4 regions of the Brevibacillus sp. AG162 genome follow, and region 4 is predicted to be linked to each of the others. Evidence: riboswitches for the same ligand, from Rfam matches in the RefSeq annotation. Region 4 holds a riboswitch; each other region holds the start of a gene.
The links. A riboswitch is a leader RNA that binds a small molecule or an ion and turns the genes downstream of it on or off. The one in region 4 is predicted to bind cobalamin.
Positions count from the first base shown of each region.

Region 1: linked by a shared signal. The riboswitch ahead of FB479_RS05090 (ABC transporter substrate-binding protein) and the one ahead of FB479_RS00925 (ABC transporter substrate-binding protein) in region 4 are both predicted to bind cobalamin.
Region 2: linked by a shared signal. The riboswitch ahead of FB479_RS20805 (energy-coupling factor ABC transporter permease) and the one ahead of FB479_RS00925 (ABC transporter substrate-binding protein) in region 4 are both predicted to bind cobalamin.
Region 3: linked by a shared signal. The riboswitch ahead of nrdI (class Ib ribonucleoside-diphosphate reductase assembly flavoprotein NrdI) and the one ahead of FB479_RS00925 (ABC transporter substrate-binding protein) in region 4 are both predicted to bind cobalamin.

Region 1 is NZ_VFNO01000002.1:66,262-69,711, forward strand. It holds gene FB479_RS05085 (FecCD family ABC transporter permease) at 1-204, opposite strand, end outside; gene FB479_RS05090 (ABC transporter substrate-binding protein) at 229-1,248, opposite strand; cobalamin riboswitch at 1,419-1,618, opposite strand; gene FB479_RS05095 (M24 family metallopeptidase) at 1,636-2,727, opposite strand; gene FB479_RS05100 (alpha/beta fold hydrolase) at 2,852-3,450, shown strand, end outside.
Region 2 is NZ_VFNO01000007.1:125,571-129,020, reverse strand. It holds gene cbiQ (cobalt ECF transporter T component CbiQ) at 1-246, opposite strand, end outside; gene FB479_RS20810 (energy-coupling factor ABC transporter substrate-binding protein) at 243-527, opposite strand; gene FB479_RS20805 (energy-coupling factor ABC transporter permease) at 524-1,288, opposite strand; cobalamin riboswitch at 1,438-1,631, opposite strand; gene FB479_RS20800 (quinone-dependent dihydroorotate dehydrogenase) at 1,765-2,856, opposite strand; gene FB479_RS20795 (GerAB/ArcD/ProY family transporter) at 3,008-3,450, shown strand, end outside.
Region 3 is NZ_VFNO01000001.1:992,171-995,620, reverse strand. It holds gene nrdE (class 1b ribonucleoside-diphosphate reductase subunit alpha) at 1-1,816, opposite strand, end outside; gene nrdI (class Ib ribonucleoside-diphosphate reductase assembly flavoprotein NrdI) at 1,803-2,162, opposite strand; cobalamin riboswitch at 2,324-2,522, opposite strand; gene FB479_RS04700 (alpha/beta hydrolase) at 2,693-3,450, shown strand, end outside.
Region 4 is NZ_VFNO01000001.1:220,494-223,943, reverse strand. It holds gene FB479_RS00935 (ABC transporter ATP-binding protein) at 1-334, opposite strand, end outside; gene FB479_RS00930 (FecCD family ABC transporter permease) at 344-1,381, opposite strand; gene FB479_RS00925 (ABC transporter substrate-binding protein) at 1,383-2,378, opposite strand; cobalamin riboswitch at 2,535-2,684, opposite strand; gene FB479_RS00920 (MBL fold metallo-hydrolase) at 2,833-3,450, opposite strand, start outside.

The DNA of each region.
Region 1 (3,450 bases), on a different contig from region 4:
ATCCCAAATAATCGTTTGCTCTCCTTTGGACCAATCCACCTCAATCCATTGGGTAAACATTGGAATTTTCGATAAGGCGATTTTCCATACTGTTGTCGGCTTAATCTCCACTGAGCCCAAGGTAACTGCGAACGTAATCGAGAGGAAAAGTCCGACCAGTAGAGTAATGATGATATAAGGTAACTTAATCTGTTGCAGTGCCATTCCCTCCCTTAAAAGGGGTGTACTCTATTTGAATTTATCCGGGTAGAGCCCTTCTGCCAAAATTTTTAGCGCAATCGGTGCTCGAACGCCTTCAGAAGCCGCAGACAATGGCAATACCATTAGTCGTTGATTTTTAATCGCCGGGATATCCGCCAGTTCTTTTTTGGTCAAAAGGAAATTGCGTTTTTGCTCAACGGTTCTATCACCGTAGTCTACGATGATAATCACGTCTGGATTGCGACTCACTACTTGTTCCCAGCTGACCTCTGCCCAGCCCTTTTGAATGTCATCAAAAATGTTTTTACCGCCAGCAGTCTTGATTAAGGACGTCATGTAGTTGTTGGCTGCTGTGAATGGCTTATCTTCCCCGTTGTCGTACACGAACACTTTAAGCGGCTCATCCACCTTGCCAATTTGGCTAATCGTTTGATCCATTTCGCTCTTCATTTTATTGATCAAATCATTGGCTTTGTCTTCCACACGGAAAATGCGACCAATATTTGTAATGTCCGCAAATACATCGTCAATTGTCGGGCCAGGCATACTAGAAGAGGCTTGCAAATACGATTTGATGCCAACCTTTTCCAAATCCTGCATCGATCCTACACCCTTTTCGCCGAATCCGCTTTTCCATCCAGCGTACACGAAGTCTGGGTTCGCTGCCAGCAGCACTTCTTTCGTAGGATACTTGTCAGACAGTACCGGAACCTTGTCGTAATCTGCTTTTAACTCTGGAAGGATTTCATCGTCGAGGTAAGCGGTTCCGACCATTTTATCAGCCAGTCCCAGTGCCAGCATGATTTCGGTGACGTGTTGGTTCAAAGTCACGGCACGCTCAGGTGCTGTTGGATAGGTCATTTCGATGCCATTATTGGTTAGTGTTACAGGCTTGCTCTCTGTTGCTGGTGCAGCTGCTTGGTTTGTTTTGGCTGGAGCCTGTGTTGTCGACGTGGAGCCGCATGCCGAAACCAAAAGCATAGCAGCTGTCATGATACCGAAAACTAGTCCTTTCCTTACTGTATGTGATTTGTTTGCCTGAAACATCTATAATCCCCTTTTCTGTATGGAAATGATGGGTTGAACCCAAATCCTCCACAAAAAAAGCACCCCCCATTTCAATCGGGAGGTGCATGACAAACGTAGATATAGCTATAAGCAGGCACAAAGGCACCTTTCATAGACTACTTCCACATCTGCCCCATCCTCGTGGGTCGATTGTATATGATCGCATGGCAGGTCTCCTGGCTTACGAATCAGCACGCCCAGCTACCTTCCCATTTTTTGTCTCGCAAAAAACAGTGGCTATTCGCTAGGCGCTCCTCGTTACAGTGGCGGGACCGCGCCGGTTTCTCACCGGACTTCCCTTTTAAGCTGACAGCATATGCCGTCCAGCACCATTCGATACGTATTCAATTTTTACGATTTTTTTCATTAGTTGATAGAAGTCAGTTTTTTTGGGAACTGCGTGAGTATTTCAACGCCCGTTTCCGTAACCAATACATCGTCTTCAATCCGCACGCCACCTACACCCGGCAGATAGATGCCTGGCTCGATCGTAAAGACCATCCCTGGACGAAGCACTTCTTGGTTCTGGCTGTGAACAGACGGATATTCATGTACATCCATCCCAAGTCCATGCCCAAGACGATGCATGAAGTATTCTCCGTAGCCTTTTGCGGTGATGACATCGCGAGCAGTTTTATCCAAATGCGCAAAGGTCACACCCGGACGAATCTCAGCAATTGCCGCTTCGTTGGCAGCCAATACCGTCTCATAAATTTCTTGTAGCTGGGCACTGATCTCGCCTACAGCAAAGGTGCGGGTAATATCGGATACATATCCATTCGCTGCTACCCCGATATCAAACAAAAGCAAGTCGCCTTCTTGTACCTGGCGCGTTCCTGGTTTCCCGTGTGGCAGTGCCGACTTCTCCCCTGCCAATACCATGGACGTAAACGATGGACCTTCCGCACCCAAGCGCTTCATCTGAAATTCCAGCTCAGCTACGATTTCTGTCTCGGTCATGCCTGTCTTGACTTTTTTCAGGGTCTCCCGCAAGGAATCCTCGACCAACTGAACAGCGTGCTTCAAGCGATCCACTTCATCCGCAGATTTGATCAATCGCATTTCACGCAGCGGCTCTTCCACGTCCACATAGCTCGACGCCAGAACAACTTGTCCAAGTGCTTCATAGCGCTCGACAGTCATATGACTTTTCTCAATGCCGAGCTTCGATAAGTTCGCTGGCAACACTTGCTTGAGAATTTCATACGGGTTTTGGATATCCGTATGTGTATGGATATCTTGAACGAATGAAGCCTCAGCCGCTGCCTCACGATCAAGAGCAGGTACAATTAAGGAAGGTTTGCCCTCAGCAGGAATAACGAGACCCATAAAACGTTCATGCGGGTCTGTAAAAAATCCGGTCAAATAGTAAACGTGCTTGGGAGAGGTAATCAACACCGCGTTCAGCTCTTGCTCTGTCAAAAACGTGTGGAGCTTTGAAATGCGCTCTTGAAACAACTTCTTCACCCTGCTTTCACCAATTATTCTATTGCGAGAATACCACTTCCCCATCAAAAAAAGAAGAGTTCAATTGAAAAATCTACTTCGTATCGGACAAGCTAAAGGTGGGGTGAAAAAGAAAATGGAACAAATACTCGTCCATCAGGATGGAAAGCAGTTTGCTTTTCACATATCGGGAAAAGGCACACCGTTATTGTGTATCCATGCACCATGTATCGGCTCTGTCAATTTTGTTTATCAGCAAACACTCACGGATAAGTATCAGCTTATTATCCCTGATTTGCCTGGACATGGCGACAGTTCCCCGATGGAGAAGCCATATACCATTGGAGAATTGACAGAACGGCTCCATAAGCTGATCCCGTCACTCGGCATTGAGCGTCCTTTTATTTTGGGGTACTCCCAAGGTGCTTCTATTGCTCTTGAATATTGTCTTCGATATCCTGATCATGCACAAGGCGGTATACTCGTGAGTGGTTTTTCCGAAGTGAATGACCTGTATTTACATGGACGATTTTGGATGGCACAGGCATTGTCGATGCTTCGCGGAGTCCCTCTTCTTGCCCGTTCGATTGCTTCCTCTCATGTCACTGACCCAGAAATGCGGGAAAAATGGACGGCGCACGCCTCCAAAACAGATCCGACCAGCCTGAAATACCTTTACGCTGCCGGTCATCGTTATCAATGTACGACGCGTCTGAGTAACATCCAGGTTCCAAT
Region 2 (3,450 bases), on a different contig from region 4:
TAGGGCAGGGAGCCCCGCCGCAAAAAACGAGAGCGACACCATCATAAAGGCACAATAGATACGGACAGGAATCTGGGCATACACCACTACCCATACCGTCATCCAGACAACAACGGCCATCTGCATCCATACATGTCCCACCAAGACGAGCAGTAACAATGCACTCGCCAGCAATAGCTTATGAGCTGGCGGCAGACATTTCAGCCTGTTTTGATAAGAGAGAGAATCAAGCTGCAGCCCGTTCATTTTTTCCGCTTATCCAACCGACCTTTGTACAAGCCCACGGCGTAGCCGATCACTCCCGCTCCCAACGCCGCCTGCACCGCAAACAATAGACTCTCCGTCTCTCCCCCTGGCGGTTCTATCAGCGGCTGGAACCACGGTTCGTAGCTCGGAGCGATCTCCTTGATCGCTTCCTCTGCCACGCCGTCTGCGCCGCCAAATTCCGAATCCTGCACCAGCAACAGCGGGACAATCGCCAGTACGATTACCCCCAAGAGTAAAAGCCAGTTCCATCCTTTTTTCACAGCGATTCCTCCCGTTTGAGCAAACGAAGCTGTGTAAGCTCTTTTGCGTTGTAAGATAACAACCAGTTCCAAACAAGAACGGTCAACAGACCTTCACTGATTGCGAGCGGTACTTGCGTGAATGCAAAAATTCCTGCGAATTTGGCAAACGAGGCCAACACTCCACCAGATTCAGCTGGAAATGCGAGTGCCAGTTGAATCGAAGTCACCACATAGGTAGCAAGATCAGCCAAGGCAGCCGCTGCAAAAACAGCCAGACGCTGGCTTCCGCCCACTTTCATGATCATCTGATAGATTCCGTATGCCACAAGTGGTCCTACTACTGCCATGGATACAGCATTTGCCCCTAGCGTAGTCAAACCTCCATGTGCTAAAAGTAAGGCTTGAAACAAGAGCACCATGCTCCCTAACACAGACATCGCAAAAGGTCCAAACATAATGGCGCCAAGGCCCGTTCCAGTCGGGTGAGAGCTGCTGCCTGTAACCGAAGGGATTTTCAGTGCAGATAAAACAAAGGCAAACGCTCCTGCAACACCAATAAGGAGCTTCATTTCGGGATGTTCTTTTACAATCTTGTTAATCGAACGAATCCCAAGAATAAAAAATGGCAAGAAGACAGCCCACCAAAACAAGGCCCAGGATAATGGCAAATACCCTTCCATGATGTGCATCGCGTGTCCTGTCTCTGGTTCATTGAGCAGAAAATACAGGACAAAGCCCGCGATCATCAGACAAGTAGTTACGAGACGAGATCGATTCATGTTCATTCCTCCTTAACTGGCTTTCGTTCGTTCTTTTCCTAACAAACAAAAAAATCCCATCCATCAATGGACGAGATGTGCACACAAAACAACAGACTGATTATACAGCCTCATTGCCTCGTATTCACCGCTCCTTTCCGCGAAGGTTTTGTGGGTGTGGCTACTAGGTAGGTCTCCTGGCTTCCAGATCCATGCGCTCTTTGTCCTTCCCCATACGAAAATGAGTGGTATCCTTATCAAAGAGAGCTCCCTGGTTACAGTGGCGGGACCGCTCGGGACTTTCACCCGATTCCCTGTTACCCTTTATGCGTCACATAAAGGCACCTAACGCCGACAATATGCAATTGACAGACAATTCATGTTTGTCCCACATCATTATACCGAATCACTACATAAATCGGAAGAATATAAGCAAAAACGCATAAACCGATGCCCCACTACAAACGGAGCCATCGATCTATGCGTACTTGTTCTATCTATTCTTTTGCGTCTACGCCAATTACTTCACTAATATGTTTAAAACCATCGCGTTGCATGAGCTTGAGCAGTTTTTTGTTGATTTGCTTGGCGATACCTGGGCCCTGATAAATCATCCCCGTATACACCTGAACGAGACTGGCTCCTGCTCGGATTTTCGCGTAGGCGTCTTCACCGCTATAAATGCCGCCAACACCAATAATTGGCACCTTGTCTCCTACTTCTTGATAAATCTCCTTCACCCAAGCAGTGGAACGCTCCGTAAGAGGTCTTCCGCTCAAGCCTCCTGCTTCCTCGGCAAATCGATGTCCGGAAACCGCCTCGCGTGACAGTGTCGTATTGGTAGCGATAATTCCGGCAATTCCTTCTTCTACAGCAGCGTGAACAACATCGCGCATGTGCTCATCCGACATGTCTGGCGCTACCTTCAGCAGAATCGGTTTTTTCTTGATGGAACGCGCTTCCATTTCAGTTGCCTTTTCCCTTACTGCACGCACCAAATGACGCAAGCTCTCTGTTTCCTGCAAGTCACGCAGATTCGGGGTATTCGGAGAACTGATGTTAATGACGAAATAGTGACCGTATGCATAGAGCATGTCCATACATTTGCTATAGTCGATGGCCGCTTCTTCATTCGGCGTTACTTTGTTTTTCCCAATGTTAATCCCAATCGGAACATCTGAGTATGCGTAATCGACCAAATGCTGGGAAGCCAGATACGCACCGTGATTGTTGAAGCCCATCCGGTTAATGACAGCCTGATGTTCCGGCAATCGGAACAAACGCGGCTTCGGATTGCCTGGCTGTCCCTGCGGCGTCAACGTCCCAATTTCCACAAACCCAAAACCAAGGGCACCCAATGCATGATAGACTTCTGCATTTTTATCAAAGCCGGCTGCAAGTCCGACTGGATTCGGAAACGTCATTCCCCATAGCTTATTCTCCAACCGCTGGTCTTTTACCTGATAGATCATCTTCAGGATGCTTTTGCCTGGAGCAGAATCCTCCACCAGCCTTAAGGCACCAATTGTCTTTTCATGAATCTCTTCCGCATCTTGCTGGAACAGATATTTTCTTATGAGCTGATACATCGGCTGCACTCCTTACTCCGTTTCTACCTTTTTACCTCATAGTAGAATACCATACTTTCTCGGGAGGATGTAACCTTTATACCTGATACATATTTCCAAGCAAGAAGGCAAATCCTAACAGCACCACCACGCACAGGGGGACAAGTCTTTCATGAAAGTGGACGGAAAAATCGGGATTGGTCAAGCCATTATGGTGATGATGCTGACGATCGGCATTACGAACCACGTAACCGTCATCCCCCTCTTATTGAGCAAAGCAGGCAGAGATGCTTGGTTAAGCGTGTTGCTTGCAGGTATTCCTTTTTCCTTGTGGGTGTATCTTTTGTTTGTGATCAATCGAAGAATAAAGCAACAAGCATTGTCTGAATGGCTTCAGCAGCGAACAGGAAATATTGTCAGCCATCTCTTGCTCGCTCCGATCATGATCTGCCTGTACCTGATGGCGTTAACCAATCTAATCGATACCCAGACATGGACTACGGTCAACTACCTGCCTCGAACACCCGAGTGGGTGACCGCATTCGCCTTGATGGGATTATGTGTGCTCGCAGCTATCGGGGGAATGACTTCTATAGGAATCACAGCAGGAATCCT
Region 3 (3,450 bases), 770 kb from region 4:
ACGTCGTAGAGTTGGCATACGTTCTCGTTTCGATATGCTCGACGATTGGCATCACGCTGGAAGTCGCATTCTGAATGTAGGAAATGCTCTGTGTCGGCGCAATCGCCAAACGGTACGCATGGTAAACGCCATGCTTTTGCACCTTTTGCTGTAGTTCCGCCCAATCCTCTGGCGTTGGAATGTGCATCCCTTCGAAGAGAAGCTTTGCTTTTTCCGTCCGCGGGCTGTAATCGTTCGTCAAATACTTGTTAAAATAAGTGCCTTTTGCATATTCCGATTGTTCAAAGCCCAAGAAGGTGGCGCCAGTTTTCTTGGCAATTTCCATGCTTTTCTCCAAGGAGTAGAAGTTCATCATCATGAAAAACGTACGAGCGAAATCCTTGGCTTCTTCACTCTCGTAAGCAATTCTGTTCTTTGCCAGATAACCGTTCAGGTTCATCGCACCGAGACCTACTGAGTGCAGCTCACGGTTTGCCTTTTGAACGCCTGGAGCGTTTTCTACACGCGTCATGTCACTCACGGCTGTAATGGCTTCGATGCCTTCGTGGACGGATTCACGGATCATTTTTCGTTCCATCACGTTGACGATATTGAGCGATGCCAGATTGCAGCTAATATCGCGACGGATGATATCCATTTCTCCGTAATTGGTGATCGTCGAAGTCTCCTGCAGCTGGAAGATTTCCGTGCACAGGTTAGACATTTTCACCGAACCAAGGTCTTTCAGCGCATGGTTGTTGTTCGCATTTGTTTTGTTCATGATGTACGGATAACCCGATTCCATTTGAATCATCGCGATTTTGGTCAGCATCTCGCGTGCGCTCATCACGGTCTTTTTCTTGATGCGATCGTTTGCCAAGAGCTCCTCGTACATGTCATCGAGGTCCATATCATCCAGATGCACGCCGTATTCTTTGTACACAGAGTACGGAGCAAACACAGTCAATGGCTTGTTTTCCTCAGCCAGCTTGTAGAATACGTTTGGTACGATCAAGCCGATGGACAACGTTTTGATGCGTGCTTTTTCATCCGCATTGATCTTTTTGCAATCGAGAAACTCGTTGATATCCCAGCCGAAGATGTTGTAGTACGCTGCACCTGAGCCTTTGCGTTGCCCCATTTGATCCGCGTAGGAAAACGCATCTTCCAGCAGCTTGAGAACGGGCATGACACCTTTTGCTGCGCCCTCGACGCCTTTGATCGGCTCTCCTCGTCCGCGAAGCTTGGACAGGTTCACGGCTACACCGCCGCCAATTTTGGATAGCTGCATACAAGTTCCCAAAATAAAGTTGATGGAGTTCAGTGAATCATCCATTTCGAGCAAGAAGCAGGAGACCATTTCTCCACGGCGGCTTTTTCCCGCGTTCAGGAAGGTTGGTGTCGCTGGCTGCAAGCGTTGATCCATCATCGATACTGTTAAACGCTTGGCGAGTTCAAAGTCACCTTGTCCAAGGGACAGTGCCACAACGGCCACTCGGTCTGGATACTGCTCCAAGTACATCGATTTATCGTTCGTTTTCAGGGCGTAATCTTTATAAAATTTGGAGATAGCCATGTACGAAGCAAATTGAAAATCAGCGTCATAGGCCAAACGGAAAACTTCATCGACCTGCTCAACCGTGTATGTTTCATAGACGTTTTCATAGAAGTCATTCTCGATCAAATAGTCCATGCGTTCTTTGACACTGCCAAAAGTCATCGTATTGGACTGCACTTCTTCCATGAAGACCGCAACCGCTTCCCGATCCTTTTCCAGTTGGTAAAATCCGTCGTTGCCACGCTGCATCAGTTCGTTGTTCAATTCAATATGCCGCAATTGTTGCCACCCCACTCGTAAATTGTTCCACGTCCCGGCCGGTACCGGACAGTTCAAATTTAGAAATTACCGGAACGCCATATTGGCTCGCGATCGTATCCGCGCTTTTGGCAAAGCTGGTTCCCCAGTTGCGGTTGCCGCTGGCGGATACTCCGCGCAGATTGACATGATTTCGCTTCAGGAACGTCGCCACCTTCTCCGGCACTTGTCCGAATCCCGTCGTGTATGTTATCAAAATGAATGGCTCGTCCAGCACCATATCTTGATCAATTTCCACATGTGGCAAATTAATTTTGTTGACGAATCTTCGGACGTTTCCTGTTTTTGAATCATAAGCGATTAACATGTCCCTCATCCTATCCTGCTATTTTTACTCTGTATGTATGAAATTTAGCCAAAGTAAAAGCGCATCCGACGTTTACATGCCGAATGCGCGTGATGACTTCCATCTAACAATTCGCCGATGCGAATTGAGCGCTCGAACACTTCCCTATCTCCCGTAGGTTAAACAGTGCAAGCGGTTAGGCAGGTCTCCTGGCTTTTGGATCATCGCTCCATTTACACCTTCCCGATCCTTCTTGATCAGTGGCATTCTTTCGCAAATGGAACTCTCTCATTACAGTGGCGGGACCGCGTCGGATTCTCACCGACTTCCCTATTAAGTCTACCAAATCTGGTGGTAAACACCTCACCGCATCAATATGTAGTTGGTAAAACTTACTTTACCTCAATATATCGTAGGAGTCAAGCTCGGTATGCGCTCTTCTCGAAAACTAACTATTCTCCTTTTTCGGCTATTGCCAATCTCTGGTTCTCGTTCCTATAATAGATTTTGTGCGTGTTGGTTAGCCTTGGAGAGATTGGAGAGTCGCCCTCATGAAAAGCACCGACTATCAACCTGTCGTCATTCCTCGTTCTTACAGTAAAATGATGACTTATCAAGAACGTCACTATCACATTTTCGTAAGTATACCTGCCGATCCTCCTCCGGAATCAGGCTTTCCCGTCATATATTTGCTAGATGGCAACTCTGTTTTTGCAACCTTGACCGAAGCGATACGAATACAATCACGCGGCCCTGAACGAACTGGCGTGTATCCTGCAATCGTCGTCGGGATTGGGTATCCAACGGACGGTCCGTACCATCCTTCCCGTTTCTTTGATTACACGTATGAAGTTCCCGCCTCGGAGCTTCCTGGCAACCCAAGAGGAGCGGAGTGGCCTCAGATGGGGGGAGCGGAGCAGTTCCTCACCTTTTTGGAGGAGGAGCTCAAGCCTAGCATCGAAAACGACTTCCCCATCGATCGGACGCAGCAAGCGATTTTTGGACATTCGCTAGGTGGCTTGTTTGTCTTGCATGTACTTTTGTCGAGACCACACGCTTTTCAGCGGTATATAGCTGGCAGTCCCTCGATCCACTGGAATGAGAGCGTGCTGCTTGCGAAGGAGAGTCAATTGCAGACCCAGCTGACCGATGACCTCGACGTCCATGTGCTCCTCACCATCGGGGAGTTGGAAAACGATGGGCGATTCTTGGTCAAAGAAAAATCTCTGGCGATGGTCGAACGATTGTCCTCTATGGGCAAAGGTCAAATCAAGGCTTCCTTTAAAGAATTTGCTGACGAAAATCATTC
Region 4 (3,450 bases):
GCTTCTCTTCCCCCAGCCAATTTTGGTAAGGAAAGCGCCCCATCTCCAGCACCTCTCGGACACGAAAGCCGACTGGCGGCAGACCTTCCTGCTCCAAAACAGCCAGTATTTTGGCAAGCTCTTTACGTGGATATGAATGAAGCTTTTTCTCTTGAAGCAAAATGGCACCGGCATCTGCCTTGATGACACCTGAAATCATTTTCAACAAGGTAGATTTACCGCTGCCATTGGGCCCGATGATGCCAAAAAATTCTCCCTTGTCCACGCAAAAATCGATTCCGTGCAAAACAGGCGTATCCTGATACGATTTTTGCAAGCTGCGCACATTGATCATAAGCTTACGTTACCTCTTCCTAAAGCGTTTATTTTGCTTCAATAAATAAGCGAAAAATGGTGCTCCCAGAAATGCTGTCACGACACCGAGCGGGATTTCCGTTGGACTCAGCAGCATTCTGGCTAGAGTATCGGCCCACAGCACATAAATACCACCGCAGATCGCAGCCATTGGCAGTAAAATACGATGGTCAGGACCAACCAGCAATCGGACGAGATGCGGTACCACCAAGCCAACGAACCCGATAATACCCGCGATAGAAACTGCCGCTGCAGTCAGGAGAGTCGAGACGACCAGAACCACGAGCTTCGTTCGATCCACATGGACGCCGAGATGCGCAGCCTGCCGCTCTCCCAATGCAAATAGGTTCAAGGAGCGCGCATAACTCACCAGCACCATTCCACCTATGACCAAGTACGGAATCAAGACGTACGTAAAGGCCCAGCCGCGAAATGACAGGCTGCCCATCAGCCAGAACACAATCTCATTCACCGTCTGATCGGATAGCGATACCATAAAGGAAACGAGAGAGCCGAGAAAAGCCTGCACCACGACACCAGACAAAATCAGGGTCTCCGTCTGCAGCTTTCCTTGCGTGTTTGCGAGTCCGAGTACGATCCATAAACTGAGCAATCCTGTAAGAAAGGCGACAACAGGTGTGCTCCATGCACCCAGAAAACTGATTTGCAAGCCAAAAAGGATCAAGAAGGCTGCTCCGACAGCAGAACCCGATGCCACGCCCATCGTAAACGGATCTGCGAGCGGATTGCGCAAAACTCCCTGAAAGCCCGCCCCCGCAAGTGACAAGCAGGCGCCTATCAAGACAGCCAATACAACCCGTGGAAAACGAACCTTCATGACAATTTGCTCAGAAGACTCGGGCCACGTTACGGTGATCCACTCAGACAAGCCCGGGATTTGATGAAGCAGGATGAGCCACACTTGTGAAATGGGGAGGTGGGCCGCCCCCATCGAGATACTGATGACTATCGATGCCAGCAGGACGAGACAGCTGACCCCTCCCCATATGAAAAGTCGCTTCTTCATTTTATTTCACCAAGTCAGGGTAAATTGCCTTGGCTACCTCGATTAAGCCTTGTGTAATACGTGGACCGGGACGGGACAAAATATTTTGGTCCATGCCAAAAATTTGTTTTTCACGAATCGCCTTCATTTTATCCCAGCCATTGCGATTCGCGATCATATCCTCCAGCTTGACGCCAGTCTTTTCATCGGTAATTCCGCTCGCGTACAAAATAACGTCCGGGTCGTTTTGCAAAATCTTTTCCTCACTGATCGGATTCCATCCTTCAGTGTCGGAGGCAATATTTGTCGCCCCAGCCAGCGTGATGAGTTCGTCCATGAATTCGCCTTTTCCGACTGTCCAGCCTGGGGAAAATTCCAAATATACCTTTTTCTTCTCTTCCGGTTTTACATTTTTCACTGCTTCTTGAACGTACGCGATGTCCTTCTTCATTTGCGCGACGACTTTTTCAGCTTGGTCCTGTGTGTTGGTGATAACTCCCATCGTCAAGATGTTGTTTAGGATGTCGTCCATCTTTGTTGGATGGGTAATATAGACCGGCATTCCGAGAGATTTGAGCTTGTCAGCCACTGGCTTTTCCATCGAAATCCCACCGATGACCATATCCGGCGTTTGAGCGAGAATGGCTTCTTCATTCGGTTTGACGACTCCGCCAATTTTCGGTTTTGCCTTCGCCGCTTCCGGATAATCGTCATAGTCTGAAACAGCTACGATCCGATTTTCCAAGCCTAATGCGAACAAAATCTCCGTCTCGGCAGGGGATGTCGAGACGATTCGCTCAGGGGCTTTTGCAAAGGTTACTTCTTTTCCTGTCGCATCCGTGACTGTCAATGGATACGTTGTTTGTTTTGCAGGCTGCTCGGCCGTGTTCTCTTGCGGTGCTGTCTGCGGTGTGCTTGTTTGTCCACCAGGTGCTGGCTGGCTGTTATCGTTACCCGCACAACCTGCGAGGCTAGCCGCAACTAGTAGTGGGATCATAAATCGCAATGAACGTTTCATATGTAGAACTTCCTTTCTTCATGTCTGATTGACTGTTCCTTCCAATAAAAAAAGCGACCCTTGCTTCCATTCGGAAAACAATAGGTCGGTACCTCAGGGCAAACTGCCAGGATGGTCTGCTCCCTGAAATAGGCCGATCCTTTCCGCGAAGGCAACAGGCACGAAAACAAATAGGCAGGTCTCCTGGCTTACGGCTGAGAAACAAGCCGATTTACAGTGGCGGGACCGCGTCGGATTTTCACCGACTTCCCTTTTCACCCGATCTTTTTGCTAAAAAGACGAGGCACCTATTTGCTGTTACGATTGAATTTGTCACAGTCCATGACTCATCCTACATCATAGCATTCCTTGGATGAAAAAAGAATGACAAACACCTAAGCCAATACACTCTTGCCTCCTAAAAATGAAAAACGCCTGAACAAAAGGTTCAGGCAAATGTAAAGCTTTTGGCAGGCTATTTCCCTCGTTTGTACAAATAATCCAGAATGCCCATGGAGCATACCTGTAAATCGAGCTTGAGTACTTCGAAAACTTCGTGGTCACCACTGATGCCTTGTGACTGTAGATGATCCGAGACTCGTTCCAATAACTTGCGAGACAGCTCGTCATATGTTTGTCCAGCTGCAAGGCTTAATTCTCCTTCTACTAGAAACACAGGGAGCCACTCACGTAATTGGCGGTACACGTCGTCTACCTGCTCTGACATCCCAAAATGACCAAAGTAAATGCGACTTAGCTTGCGTGCTTCAAAGCGGCTTACAGACGCTAACATGGCATCCGGGTCAAACTGATTCGGCGAAGTAGATGGCAGCACGAGGTGTACACCATCCTTTTTAAGCTGTGGATAGAGCACACCTGCCGTATCACCTGTGAACATGCCGCGGCTTACGGGATCGTAGATGCTGAAGTGATGATTGGCATGCCCTGGCGAATCCAGAAACTCCAACACGCAATTCTCTCCGATCTTTAGTGTATCCCCGTCCCCACGAATCAAAATCCGCTCCTCAGGAACAGCCTCAATCGGATCAAACAATCGATCAAAATCATCATGATAAACCGCTCTCGCGCCTGT